2 regions of the Kocuria palustris genome follow, and region 1 is predicted to be linked to the other one. Evidence: riboswitches for the same ligand, from Rfam matches in the RefSeq annotation. Region 1 holds a riboswitch; the other holds the start of a gene.
The links. A riboswitch is a leader RNA that binds a small molecule or an ion and turns the genes downstream of it on or off. The one in region 1 is predicted to bind S-adenosylmethionine.

Region 1 (7,027 bases):
GAAGGTGTCCGCCGCCGCGATCCACAGGGTGTTCTCGATCGCGCGCGCGGCCAGCAGCGTCTCCCAGTGGCGGACCTTGTCCGGGCCGGAGAACCAGGCCGCGGGCACCAGGACGAGCTGGGCGCCGTCGTCGGCCAGGGCGCGGTAGAGCTCGGGGAAGCGGATGTCGTAGCAGGTGCTCAGCCCGATCCGCACACCGGCGACCTCGATGCTCGCCGTCCCCGCATCCCCGGGGCGGATGCGCTCGGACTCCTGGTAGGAGAAGGCGTCGTAGAGGTGCAGCTTGCGATAGGTGGCCAGCAGCGACCCGTCCGCACCCACGGCCACCAGGGTGTTGTACGGGCGGTGATCGTCCGAGGGCTCGTAGGCTCCGGCGACGATCGCGATCCGCTCCTGATGCGCCAGCTCCTGCAGCGAGGTCACGAACGTGTCCCACTCGCGCGCCACGATCTCGGCGAAGCGGTCCTTGACCCCGGACTCCACCCCGAGCATCGCCTCCTCTGGGAAGACCACCAGGTCCGCACCGCGAGCGGCGGCATCGGTGACGTGGCGGCGGATGGTCGCCAGATTGGCCGCGACGTCCGGGGCCGGGTCGATCTGGGCGAGCGCGAGTCGCACGGGGGGATCCTCCTTGGTCTCGCCACCGCGGGCGGTGGCTGTGTCGGGCGTCCAGCGGAAAGCCTATGGCCCCCGGCGGACAGCCCGGAAGGCCCGGAAAGCCCGTGACACCGTGTGGCGCCCGGTAGCGTGGCGGTCATGAACCGCACCCCGCGCCCGTCCGGCGAGACCGGACGGTCCCCGTTCGCAGCGCGCCTGCTCGGCGGCGGCGGCGAGCCGGACCCGCGCTTCACCCTGGCCAACGAGCGCACCTTCCTGGCCTGGATCCGCACGGCCCTGGGCTTGCTGGCCGGCGGCATCGCGCTGGAGGCCTTCGCCGGGGACCTGATCCCCCAGACCGTGCGCGTGGTGCTGGCGGCCGGGCTGATCGCCCTGTCCATGGTCGTGGCGATCTCCGCGAGCGTGCGCTGGCTGCGGGTCGAGCGCGCCATGCGCCGCCGCGCCCCGCTGCCGCTGGCGATCATGGCCCCGGTGCTGTCTCTGGGTGCCGCATTGGCCGCCGGCGTGCTGCTCGGCGTCCTGATCGGGCGCTGAGGGCCTGTGCACTTCCAGACCCGCCCCAACGACGGCGGCCAGCCCCGCCGATTCGACGCCGCCGACGGGCCCATCGCGACCCGCAGCTCCCGGCGCTCCCGAGAGCGCCCGACACACGACGACCCCGGCCTGCAGCCCGAGCGGACCTCGCTGGCATGGGGCCGGACGCTGCTGGCGCTCGTGGTCGCGGCCGCGCTGCTGCTGCGCTGGCTGCCCCATCACGGCCTGGCCCCGGTGCTGCCGCTGGCCGCGGCAGCCGTGCTGGCGCTGGGGATCTGGCTGCGGCAGGGGCTGCGCTACCGGCGCGGGGCGCGCAGCGTGGCCCTGGAGTCCTCGGCTCCCGATCCGCTGGAGATCCTGGCGATCAGCGCAGCCGTCGTGGTGCTCGGCGCCCTGAGCCTGCTCACGATCCTCCTGGCCTGAGCCCCGCACGTTGCAGGGAGGGCCTCGGTCTCCCGAGGCCCTCCCTGCAACGTGCGTCGGCGGCTCAGCCGCGCGAGAGATCCGCCTGCGCGGGATCCACGGCCGGCTCCTTGGTGCTCAGCTTGTGCCCGATCCAGAAGGCCAGGAACAGCGGCAGGCCGACGTACGAGGACAGCAGCGACATGGGCGTCACTGTCCCGGTCACGAAGGCGTCGTAGCCCTGGCCCAGGATGACCAGCAGGCACATGATCAGCGCGACGATCGGGCCGGCGGGGAAGAACCGTGAGCGGAACGGCAGCTCGGACAGCGGCCGCCCCTGCGCCTTGAAGGCCCGGCGGAAGCAGTAGTGCGTCCAGGCGATGCCCGCCCACACGATGAAGCCCGCCAGAGCCGAGGCGTTGAGCAGCCAGGTGTAGGCCGCGCCCTCGCCGATGAACGTGGTGAGGAAGGCCAGCAGGCCGAAGGACGAGGTCACCAGCAGCGCCCGCATGGGCACGCCGCGGCGGTTGACCTTGGCCAGCCAGGCCGGGGCCTTGCCGTCGGTGGCCATGGACCAGAGCATGCGCGTGGAGGCATACAGCCCGGAGTTGCCGGCCGAGAGGATGGCCGTGAGGATCACGGCGTTCATGACGGAGCCGGCGAAGGCCACGCCCGCGTTCTGCAGCACCAGGGTGAACGGCGAGATCGCGACGTCCTCGATGTCCGAGGCCAGCAGGTTCGGGTGCGTGTACGGCAGCAGGAAGCCGATCACGATGATCGCCAGCACGTAGAACAGCAGGATGCGCACGAACACGGTGCGGATCGCCTTGGGCACGGTGCGCTCGGGGTCCTCGGCCTCACCGGCCGCCACGCCCACGAGCTCGGTGCCCTGGAACGCGAAGCCGGCGACCATGAAGATCGCCAGGATCGACATGGGCCCGCCCACGAACGGCGCCTGCCCGTCGGTCCAGTTGCCGAAGCCGGGGGCGTCGCCGCCCATGATGCCCAGCACCATCAGCACGCCCAGCACCAGGAAGACGACGACGGCGGCCACCTTGATCGCCGAGAGCCAGAACTCGCCCTCGCCGTAGGCCCGCGTGGACAGGGCGTTGAGCCCGAAGACGATCAGCAGGAACAGCGCCGACCAGACCCAGGCGGGGACGTCGGGGAGCCAGTAGCGCATGACCAGTGCGGCCGCCACGAGCTCCGCGGCCAGGGTGATGGCCCAGTTGAACCAGTAGTTCCAGCCGATCGCGAAGCCGAAGGACGGCGAGACGTAGCGCGCCGCGTGGTCGCCGAAAGATCCGGAGGTAGGACGCCAGGCGGACATCTCGCCCAGGGACTGCATGAGCAGGAAGACCATGAGCCCGATCGCTATGTAGGCCACGAGCGCACCGCCGGGCCCGGCCGTGGCGATCGAGTTGCCGGAGGCCACGAACAGCCCGGTGCCGATCGCACCGCCCATGGCGATCATGGTCATGTGCCGGGTCTTGAGGCTGCGGCGCAGGCCCTCGCCCTCGGACCGCGCCGAGGCGGGGTCCAGTCTGGTGCTCTGTGTGGACACGGTCAGTCACTTCCGACGTCGGGGATCGAACGGCGCCGCGACGGGCATCGATCAGGGGCGCCTGCATGCACGATGAGGCGCAGCACGCCCAGGGGTCTGCCAGATGCTATCCGACACGGCGGGCGAGCCCGGTCCGCGCGCGGGACGGTCACGCAGCGGATGATGACAGATCGGCACCCCATCAGGGCTGATGGGGTGCCGATCTGTCACCATCCCGAGCGCCTGTCATCGCACAGGCGAGGCGACGTCAGTCGATCAGGTCGCGCAGCTCGATCGTGTTCTCGCGGCCCGGGCCCACGCCGATCGCGGAGAACCGGGTGCCGGACATGGACTCGAGGGTCAGGACGTAGTCGCGCGCATTGGCCGGCAGGTCCTCGAGGGTCTGGGCCTGCGAGATGTCCTCCGACCAGCCGGGGAAGGTCTCGTAGATCGGCTTGGCGTGGTGGAACTCGGTCTGCGTCATGGGCATCTCGTCGTGGCGCACGCCGTCGACGTCGTAGGCCACGCACACCGGGATCTCCTCGAGCCCGGTGAGGACGTCGAGCTTGGTCACGAAGTAGTCCGTGAAGCCGTTGATCCGCGAGGCGTGACGCGCCATCACGGCGTCGTACCAGCCGGTGCGGCGCGGGCGCCCGGTGTTCACGCCGAACTCGCCGCCCACGGTGCGCAGCCGCTCCCCGGACTCGTCGAACAGCTCGGTGGGGAACGGACCGGCACCCACGCGGGTCGTGTACGCCTTGATGATGCCGATCGAGCGGGTCAGGCGCGTGGGCCCGATGCCCGCGCCCACGCAGGCGCCGCCGGTGGTGGGGTTCGACGAGGTCACGAACGGGTACGTGCCGTGATCGACGTCCAGGAAGGTGGCCTGCCCGCCCTCGAGCAGGACGGTCTCGTCGCGGTCCAGGGCGTCGTTGAGCAGGCGCGTGGAGTCCACGATCATGGGCGCCATGCGCTCGGCGTAGCCCATGAAGTAGTCCACGATCTCGTCGGTCTCGAACGCGCGGCGGTTGTAGACCTTGAGCAGCAGCTCGTTCTTCTGCCGCAGGGCGCCCTCGATCTTCTGGCGCAGGATCGACTCGTCGAGGATGTCCTGCGCGCGCAGGCCCAGGCGCCCGATCTTGTCCATGTACGCCGGCCCGATGCCGCGACCGGTGGTGCCGATCGCGCGCTTGCCCAGGAACCGCTCGGTGACCTGGTCGAGGGTCTGGTGGTACGGGGCCACCAGGTGCGCATTGGCCGAGATGCGCAGCTTGGAGGTGTCCGCGCCGCGGGCCTCGAGGCCGTCGATCTCCTCGAACAGCGCCTGCGGGTTGACCACCACGCCGTTGCCGATCACGGGGGTGGCCCGCGGGGAGAGGATGCCTGCGGGCAGCAGCTTGAGCTCGAACTTGTCGCCGCCCACCACCACGGTGTGCCCGGCGTTGTTGCCGCCGTTCGGCTTCACGACGTAGTCCGCGCGGCCGCCGAAGATGTCCGTGGCCTTGCCCTTGCCCTCATCGCCCCACTGGGCTCCGACGATCGAGATGGCTGGCATGCGACTGCTCTCCTGACTGGGCCCGCACGAGGTCTGGATGCTGCGCCACGCGCCTTGTGGAGGCCATGGCGGATCGCGCGCCACGGGCCGAGGGCGCGACGGTCCGGGGCGATCCTATCGCGCGCCCCTCCCTGGCGGCCGTGGGAGATCTCGGGGGTTGACAAGCAGGGCCGCCTGGGGTGGTATCTATCTCGCTATCTATCCAGAGTGACCGAGAGACCTGGCTCGTCGACGTCGCAGCAACCATCCCCGCGGATCTCGCGGGGAACGGTGCTCCCGCCAGGACCGATGGAGCGTCTTCTCAGACTTCCGTGGTCCACCGGACCCGTGCCCCGCCGCGTCTTCAGCGGCGGCGCGGGCCTCCGTGCGCACCCCGTGGTCTGCCCTCCATCGGGCATCCACGGAAAGGCGAACACGGAATGCCCGATCACCATCCCGCAGCACCGCGCTCGGATCGTCCCCCGGAGACGGGGGCGCCGTCGCGCCGCAAGCCGGTGCCCGCGCTGTCCTACGAGCTCTACCCGCCGCGCAGCGCAGCCAGCACCGAGTCCCTCCTGCAGACCATCGAGGCCCTGGCGCCCACGGTGCCGGACTACGTGTCGGTCACCGCGGCGGTCGATCCGCAGCGCCGCGTCCAGTCCATGGCGCTGCTGTCCCACCTGATCTTCGAGACCCCGCTGCGCCCCCTGGCCCACGTGCTGTGCACGGGAGTCACGGAGACGCAGCTGCGCGAGCTGATCCACGAGCTGCTGGACCTGGGCGTGCGCGGCGTCCTGGCCCTGCGCGGGGACCGGGATCCGGCCGTCGAGCCCGGCCCTGAGGAGCTGCCCTTCGCCCGGCATCTGGTGGACCTGATCCGCTCGGTCGAGCGCGGCCGAGCCGCCCAACTGTGCGCCGGCAACGTCTCGATCGGCGTGGCCGCCTATCCGATCAAGCACCCCGAGTCGACCTCCGTGCACCAGGACCTCGAGGTGCTGCTGGCCAAGCAGCGCGCCGGCGCCGACTTCGCGATCACTCAGCTCTACCCCGAGGCCGACGACTACGCCGCCTTCGTGTCCCGGGCTCGTCGCGCCGGAGTGGAGCTGCCGATCATCCCCGGGATCATGCCGGTCACGAGCCTGCGCCGGTACCTGCGCATCTGCGACCTGGCCGGCCTGGAGCCGGACCCGCTGCTGGCCCACGAGCTCGAGACGGCCGACTCGGACGCCGAGCGCCACCGGATCGGCGTCCGCTCTGCCGTGCACAGCGCACGCGCTGCCTTGGATTCCGGGGCTCCCGGGCTGCACCTCTACACGTTCAACCAGCACGAGGCCGCCCTGGACGTCCTGGAGCAGCTCGATCTGCCCCGCCCCACCCCTTCAGCCGGACTCGCCGGACTCATCCCCGCATCCCAGCCCGCCGACGGGCGCCCCATCCGCACCTATGAGGAGACCGCAGTGACCATCTCGAACGACGCCCAGCCCGCCGCCTTCCCGACCGCCACGATCCTGGGCTATCCCCGCATCGGCCCGAACCGCGAGCTCAAGCGCGCGCTCGAGTCGCACTGGGCCGGACGCAGCGACCTGGAGCAGCTCGAGTCCTCCGCCGCCGAGCTGCGTGCCTCCACCGCCGAGCGCCTCGAGGGGCTGGGCCTGGCGCAGGCCTCGGCCGTGCCCGGCTCCTACGCGCTCTACGACCACGTGCTCGACACCCTGATCGCCGTCGGCGCGGTGCCGACGCGCTTCGGCGACCTGCGCACCGAGACCGGAACCGTGGACCGCTCCGGGGAGTTCGTGCTGGCCCGCGGCGACGACGCCCGGCAGCCGCTCGAGATGACCAAGTGGTTCGACACCAACTACCACTACCTGGTGCCCGAGATCGGCGCGCAGACGCAGTTCGCCGCAGCGCCCGGCCGCCTGCTGGAGCAGCTGGCCGAGGCCTCCGAGCAGGGCCGGAGCCTGCGCCCCGTGCTCGTGGGCCCGGTGACCTTCCTGGCCCTGGCCAAGGACGACGGCACCGCAGCCGAGCCCATCGAGCCCCTGGATCGTCTCGAGGAGCTGCTGCCGGTCTACGGCGAGATCCTCGCAGCACTCAAGGATGCCGGCGCCGAGTGGGTGCAGATCGACGAGCCCGCCCTGGTCGCGGACCACTCCCGCCTCTCTCAGCAGGACCTGCGCGCGGCGATCGAGCGCGCGGCCGGATACCTGGGCGGGCTCGACGAGCGCCCCCAGCTGCTGCTCACCTCCCCCTACGGCGATGCGGGCGAGCTGCTCGGCGCGCTGACCGGCTCGGGTGCCGAGGCCGTGCACGTGGACCTCATCCGCGGCGGTCTCACCGACGACCAGCTCGGCCTGTTCACTTCGGCAGACGCCCCGGTGCTCGTGGCCGGAGTCGTC
Region 2 (7,027 bases), 450 kb from region 1:
CGGGCTGGTGCTGTAGAAGGTCGTCGTCCACCCTGCAACCCCGGAATGAACCGACGGTGAACGAGCGGCATGCGAGGGCTGGTGCGCTCGAGCCGCCCGCGGGAGGGGGGACCTCCTGATTGTGTCATCTGCCTCCGACGGGTGCGCAGAGCGACGGCTCCGGCGCGGGCCGGATCAGGCCGGGAGCCGGCTCTCTCGGAGGCTCAGGGTCTTCTCCGCTCGGGCGGCCGGTGCGGGCTCCGGGCCCAGGAGCTGCTGGCGGACCTCTTCCGTGGGCAGGGACTCGCCTGGGGCGATGAACACCGAGGCCAGGTCCTGGACGTCGCACGGGGTCAGGCCCTTGGAGGTGGGCTCCCAGCCCTCCGGGATGAGGTGGCGCTGCTGCGTGCCGCACTTCTGGCAGAAGTACTCGACGCGTCCGCCGGAGCGGACCGCGCAGCGCAGCACGCGGCCCATGATCCGTCGCAGCCCCGGGACGCGGCTGCGCTTGCGGGTGGAGGGCAGGAAGACCCGGAACTTGAGGTAGAGATCGGTGGTGCACTCATGGCACATGGGGGAGCGGGGCGTCTTGTGGTATTGGGGAGATCCCAGCCGGCCCAGTCTGGTGCTCGTGACAGTCACTGCTGCTCCTGCGCTGATCGTCGGAATTGCGGGGAAAGGTCTCCGACGTCATCGTGGTGCGACCCGAGTCCAGATTAGGCGATCCGCTGTGCCGCGTACAGACCCACCGGGGGAAGCGGAGCTGTCTCTCAGCCCTGGCACAGCGCGGATCCAGGCGGATTCATGCCCGATCCGCCATATCTAAATGACTCTTGGGTAACCGTAACAGCGGAGGCCTTCCGGCAGAAGGCCTCGGGGCGATCCGATGCCCCTGACCTGCGGAAGATGACGCTCTGACGTCACAATCGCGCTGCTGCGCTCCCGGGCACCCGCCGCGCCCCCTGCGATGCCGCCGCCGTGTGACGATCGGAGACGTGACGAAGCTGAGCACCTCCCGCGGCCGGCGCGCTGCGCAGACCATCCCTGCGCAGCGCGATCTCGCGCTGGATGCTGCTCGGGTCGCTTGCCTGATCGCCGTGGTCGTGCTCCACATCCTGCTGGTCACGCTCACGACGGATCCGAGCACGGGCGCGCTGCGCAGCGTCATGGCCCCCACGGAGGCCTCTTGGTACGCCCCGGTGTCATGGCTCGTGCAGGTCATGCCGCTGTTCTTCGTGGTGGGAGGGTGCGCCTCGGCGATCTCGTGGTCGCGCCAGTCGGCGGAGGGCGTCCGCGGGCCGGCCTGGGTGCGCGCCCGGCTGCTGCGCCTGGTCGTGCCGGCGAGCGCTGTGTGGGTCGCCCTGGCGCTGGCCGGCGCCCTCGCGGCGCTCGTGGGGATGCCCGCCGACTGGGCCTCGATGGCGCTGCAGGGGCTCGGGATGCACCTGTGGTTCGTGGGCGCCTACACCGCGTGCCTGGTCGGTGTGCCGCTGCTGCACGGGCTGCACGATCGCCGGCCCGTTCTCACCCTGGCTGCGCTGGTGGGGCTCAGCGCTGCGATCGAGGTGCTGCGCATCGCCGCGGAGCGGCCGTGGTGGGGCCTGCTCGGCTTCGCCCCGGTCTGGCTGGCGATCCATCAGATCGGCTTCTTCCGCCACGACGGATCCTTCGCTCGTGCCTCGGCAGGAAGACTGCTCGGGATCACGGCCCTGTCGGTCCTGATGATGCTCTGCCTGACGAGCCTGCCCTGGTGGGGTGCGGACGGGCTGTCGGCCCTGAACCCGCCCACGCTGTGCATGATCGCCCTCGGCGCGGCTCAGGCCTGCGTCCTGCAGCTGTGCTCGCCGGCTCTCGAGCGGCTCATGCGATGGCGTCCCGCGCAGGCCGTCGCCTGGGTCGTCGGCGCGCGGGCCACGACCCTGTACCTGTGGCACCTGCCGGTGATCGTGGCCGTGATGGCGGTGTGGTGGCTGCTCGGCGGCCCGGATCCGGTGCCCGGCTCGGCGCAGTGGTGGCTGTGGCGCCTGCCGATCGGGCTGCTGTGCTGGGCGATGGTCCTGCTGGTCGTGCGTCCGCTGGGCGTCCTGGAGGCCGTGGCGGGGCGGATCGTCGCCCGCGAGCCCGAACCGGAGGGGCCCGCAGCCGGAGGATCGCCCTCGGGTGAGCGGCCCTCGAGCGCGCCCCGAGCCGACGGATCCGCGCCGCTGCGAGCTTCGAGTCCCGATCGCTCCTCATCGCCGGACGGACGGGCGTGGGTCCGCATCCTCGCCGCGGCCGTCCTCGTCTTCTCCGCAGCCGTGCTGGAGGTCCGCTTCCTGCTCGGCATCCCGCTGGCCCTCGGCGGCGCGGCGGCCATGGTCGCGGCGGTCCTGCTGCTGGTCCCGCCCGCACGGAGGTCCTGACGGCTCGATCGGTGTGGTGCTAGTATTGGACCGGCTTCACGAGACACAGCTGCCAAGCTCCGACTTGGCTGTGCACCAACCCCATGTTCAAGGGTGGTTCGGATGACGAAGCGGCCTGCACCTGACGCAGCGCACGAACAAGCTCCGGCGGGACGTGCAGGTCAAGAGCACCCCGTCACGGAAGACACCTCTCATGACGTCCTCGCCCTGCGACGAGCTCAAGAGCTCGACCTCGCTGGCCACACGCCAGATCCACGCCGGCCGGACAGGATCCGATCCGGGCGCCCCTGCCGCCCCCGTCCAGGCCACGCTGCCGGTGCCGATCTACCAGTCCTCGGCCTTCGAGTTCCCGGACCACGCGGCTGCCGCCGCCATGTTCGCCCAGACCACCCCGGGCTTCACCTACTCCCGCACGGGCAACCCCACGGTCGCCGTCCTGGAGCAGAAGGTCGCCGATCTTGAGGGCGGAGTGGGGGCCGTGGCCATGGGCTCGGGGCAGTCCGCCGTCGCCGCGGCCCTGCTCGCGCTGATCAGCACGGGCCCCGGCAAGCACCTGGTGGTCTCGGAGAAGATCTACGGCGGCACCGTCGACCTGCTCGGTGACACGCTGGCCGATTTCGGCGCGACCGTCACCTACGTCGATCCCGCTGACCCCTCGGCCTGGTCGGAGGCGATCACGGAGGACACTCGGGGCTTCTTCCTCGAGTCCATCGGCAACCCGCTGGCCACGCTGGCGGATCTGGACGCGATCTCCCGCATCGCCCATGAGCGGGGGATCCCGGTGATCGTCGACTCGACCCTGGCCACGCCGATCCTGTACCGACCCTTCGAGCACGGGGCGGACATCGTGGTGCATTCGGCCACCAAGTTCTTCGGCGGGCACGGGACGTCGCTGGCCGGCGTCGTGATCGACTCCGGTCGATTCGACTGGGAGGCCGAGGCCGCTCGCTGGCCGCAGTTCACCGAGCCGCGAGCGCGCTGGGGCGGGATCAGCCTGTGCGAGAAGCTGCGCGGCGGCTCGCCGTTCCTGCATCTGTGCCGGGCCAAGTTCGTGCACGACCTGGGTCTGACGCTCTCGCCGTTCAACGCCTCCCAGATCATCCAGGGCCTCGAGACGCTGGACCTGCGCATGCGCCGCCACTCGGACAGCGCCGCTCGCATCGCCGAGTTCCTGAGCACGCATCCGGCGGTGCGCTGCGTGCACCACCCCCTGATCGAGGGCTCCGCCGATCGGGAGATCGCCGAGCGCGACTTCCCCCAGGGCGTCGGGTCGGTCTTCGGCTTCGAGCTGGAGTGCTCGGATGCCGCAGTGGCCGGATTCGTCGACTCCCTGCGGCTTTTCAAGCTGGTGGCCAACATCGGCGACGTCCGCTCGCTGATCAACCATCCCGCGGCCATGACCCACTGCCGTCTCTCGGAGGAGCAGCGACTGGCCGGCGGGATCAGCTGGCAGACCCTGCGGCTGTCGATCGGGCTGGAGGCGGTCGACGACCTGATCGCCGATCTGCAGTCCTCGCTCGATGAGCTGCTGCGCGTCGAGGCCGCGCGCGGCGCTGAGATCCCGGCCGCAGAAGGTGCCCCGGGATCGTCGACGGACGGCGCCCCGGTGCGCTCCGAGGACGAGCCGAGCGGCGCGCGCCGCGACCAGCGCCAGGAGGTGCAGGCATGAGCGGGTTCACCACGCGCGCCGTCCACGCCGGCCAGGAGCCGGACCGGCTGACCGGTGCGGTCATCCCGCCGGTCTACCAGACCTCCACCTTCGTCCAGGACGGCATCAACGTCCTGCGCGACGGCCACGAGTACTCCCGCGGCTCCAATCCCACCCGCAATGCCTTCGAGGAGCAGCTGAGCGCGCTCGAGGGCGGGCAGCGGGCCTTCGCGTTCGCCTCCGGGATCGCGGCGGAGGATGCGCTGCTGCGCTCGGTGCTGCGCCCCGGAGACCATGTGGTCCTGGGCGCCGACGGCTACGGGGGCACCAACCGGCTCATCACCAGGGTCCTGGCTCCCTGGCAGATCCGGCACACGCCGGTGGACGTCACCTCGCTCGATGCGGTCCGCGGGGCTGTGGAGGCGGGCACGCGGGTGATCTGGGTCGAGACCCCCACGAATCCGCTGCTGGGCATCGCCGATCTGACGGGCATCGCCCAGATCGCCCAGGATGCCGGGGCGCTGCTGATCGTGGACAGCACCTTCGCCTCGCCGTACCTTCAGCGTCCGCTGGAGTTCGGCGCCGACGTCGTCGTGCACTCCACCACCAAGTACATCGGCGGGCACTCGGACGTGCTGGGCGGGGCGGTCGTCGTCTCGGACCGGGCCTGGGAGGTCGAGGCCGTGGGCGGCTTCTCGCCCGGAGGAACGCTGGCCGAGCTCGTGGGCTTCCAGCAGTTCGCCGGCGGGGCGGTCGCCGGGCCCCAGGACTGCTTCCTGGCCGCGCGCGGGCTGAAGACCCTGTCGCTGCGCATGCAGCGCCATCAGGAGACCGCAGGCCGGATCGCCGAGTGGCTCATCGGGCGCCCAGAGGTGGCGCAGGTGCTCTACCCCGGACTGCCCGAGCACCCCGGTCACGAGCTGGCCGCACGGCAGATGGACGGCTTCGGTGGCATGGTCTCCTTCCGCGTGCACGGCGGAGAGGCTGCGGCCCGGCGCTTCGCGGAGTCCACGAAGATGTACAAGCTCTCGGTCTCCCTCGGCGGGGTCGAATCGCTGATCTGCTGGCCCTCCGAGATGACGCACGGATCCGTGGCCGGCACGCCGCTGGCGGTGCCGGTGGATCTGGTCCGGCTCTCCGTCGGGATCGAGGACCTCGACGACCACCTCGAGGACCTGGAGCGTGCCTTCGGTGCCTGACGGGCGCTGCGCTCGCCCGGCTCGGCGACTGACAGGCGGCGCGCTCATCAGGCACTGCGGCTGACGCGGCGGCCTCCCCGGCTCTGCCTACACTGGGGGCAGCAGCCTCGTCGCGTTCGGCTCGGCCGTCGCGCGGGTCCCCATGCAAGCGCCATATGAAGGAGCCTTCATGAGCTCGCAGGATCCCCAGAACCCGGCCTCCGGATCGGACGGCCGCAACGCCCCGGGCGGACAGCAGCACGAGGCCCCCTCGTTCGGGCAGGGCGGCGACCGCCAGCAGTCCGGGCAGCCGTCGTGGGGCCCGAACCAGAGCCAGCCGGGCAGCCAGCCCTCCGGGGACCCCGGCGCGCAGCAGGGCTACGGGCAGCCGGGCTACAGCTACCCCGGAGCCGGGCAGCAGCGCCAGCATCCGGACTACGGAGGCCAGGGCGCCTACGACCAGCCGCAGGGCGGCGGACAGCAGTACACGGCCCAGGGCAACTACGGGCAGGCCACCTTCCAGCAGGGCGGGCAGCCGCTGAGCCCCTCGGACGCCCGGACCTGGGCGCTGATCTCCCACATCGCAGCTCCGGTGCTGTTCCTGTTCTCGGCCGGCTGGATCGGATTCGCAGCACCGCTGATCATCTGGTTCATCTTCAAGGACCGCGACCCGCTGGTGCGCAATGCCTCCGCGGGCGCCTTCAACTTCAACGTCATCGTGTTCGCGCTCAACGTCGTGATCTGGATCCTGGCCATTCCCACCCTCGGCCTGGCCCTCTTCCTGCTTCCCTTCCTGGGCATCCTGTCGATCGTGTTCGCCGTCCTCGGCGCCATGCAGGCGAACAAGGGCCTGGCGTACAAGTACCCCATGCAGATCCCGATCCTCAGCTGAGACCGGATCCTCCGGCACCCGTCGTGCACGGCGGCCGGAATTCCACGACGACGGCCGGGCCCTCCGCTGCGGAGGGCCCGGCCGTTGCGCGTGCGGGGACATGAACGCACCATGGTGCTCATGAGCGACTTCGACACCTCCGGGCGCGCCGCCCGACGAATCCCCGAGCCGACTCCTGCGCCTCCGCGCGGCATGGAGCTGCCGGAGCCCGTGGCGCGCATGCACCGCTGGGTGGAGACGCCGCTCGGGCGCATGGTCGTGGCTGTCGGCCCGCACGACGGCCGGCCTGCGATCACGGGATGCTGGTTCGAGGACCAGAAGCACTTCCCGGACGACGAGACCCTCGGCATGGAGGGTGATCATGCCCTGCTGAGCGAGGCGCAGGAGCAGCTCGAAGACTGGTACGCCGGTCGGCGACGCGGCTTCGATCTGCCGCTGACCCTCGACGACCGGCCGCAGCCCCTGCGCCCGCGGGTGTGGAAGGCGCTGCAGGAGATCCCGTTCGGGACCACCACCACCTACGGCGCGTTGGCGCAGCAGCTCGGCAATCCCGGGATGACCCAGGCGGTGGGACAGGGGGTGGGCCGGAATCCGTGGTCGGTGATCGTGCCGTGCCACCGGGTGCTCAGCTCTACAGGGGCGCTGACCGGCTATGCCGGCGGCATCGAGCGCAAGCAGGAGCTGCTGGAGATGGAATCCCGACGCTCAGCGCGTTGACGGACCGGGGACCCGAGCGGCGACGTCCGACAGCGGCTGCGCCCGAGGGCGTAGAACAGCCCGATCCACGGGGCGGGCCCATGTCGGGTCAGGAGGTTGGCCGCAGGTGGAGTTCCTCCGCGACCGCCGCGCGAACCGGCAGGTCAGTCCGCGCTGATCCGGTCGGAGCGCAGCGCGGCGTAGATGAGCTCCGTGCGCCATTCGCCCAGCT

Region 2: it holds a riboswitch for S-adenosylmethionine, as region 1 does, so the genes downstream of both, JOE55_RS08240 (O-acetylhomoserine aminocarboxypropyltransferase/cysteine synthase family protein) here and metE (5-methyltetrahydropteroyltriglutamate--homocysteine S-methyltransferase) in region 1, are expected to answer to the same signal.

The regions. Positions count from the first base shown of each region.
Region 1 is NZ_JAFBCR010000001.1:1,397,078-1,404,104, forward strand. Features, by position in the region: gene JOE55_RS06135 (carbon-nitrogen hydrolase family protein) at 1-618, opposite strand, end outside; gene JOE55_RS06140 (YidH family protein) at 757-1,152, shown strand; gene JOE55_RS06145 (DUF202 domain-containing protein) at 1,159-1,575, shown strand; gene JOE55_RS06150 (amino acid permease) at 1,640-3,034, opposite strand; gene JOE55_RS06155 (adenylosuccinate synthase) at 3,366-4,652, opposite strand; SAM riboswitch class I at 4,848-4,947, shown strand; gene metE (5-methyltetrahydropteroyltriglutamate--homocysteine S-methyltransferase) at 5,072-7,027, shown strand, end outside.
Region 2 is NZ_JAFBCR010000001.1:1,843,328-1,850,354, forward strand. Features, by position in the region: gene JOE55_RS08230 (hypothetical protein) at 175-621, opposite strand; gene JOE55_RS08235 (acyltransferase family protein) at 975-2,381, shown strand; SAM riboswitch class IV at 2,416-2,525, shown strand; gene JOE55_RS08240 (O-acetylhomoserine aminocarboxypropyltransferase/cysteine synthase family protein) at 2,575-4,050, shown strand; gene JOE55_RS08245 (cystathionine gamma-synthase) at 4,047-5,228, shown strand; gene JOE55_RS08250 (DUF4870 domain-containing protein) at 5,398-6,099, shown strand; gene JOE55_RS08255 (methylated-DNA--[protein]-cysteine S-methyltransferase) at 6,220-6,816, shown strand; gene JOE55_RS08260 (GNAT family N-acetyltransferase) at 6,960-7,027, opposite strand, start outside.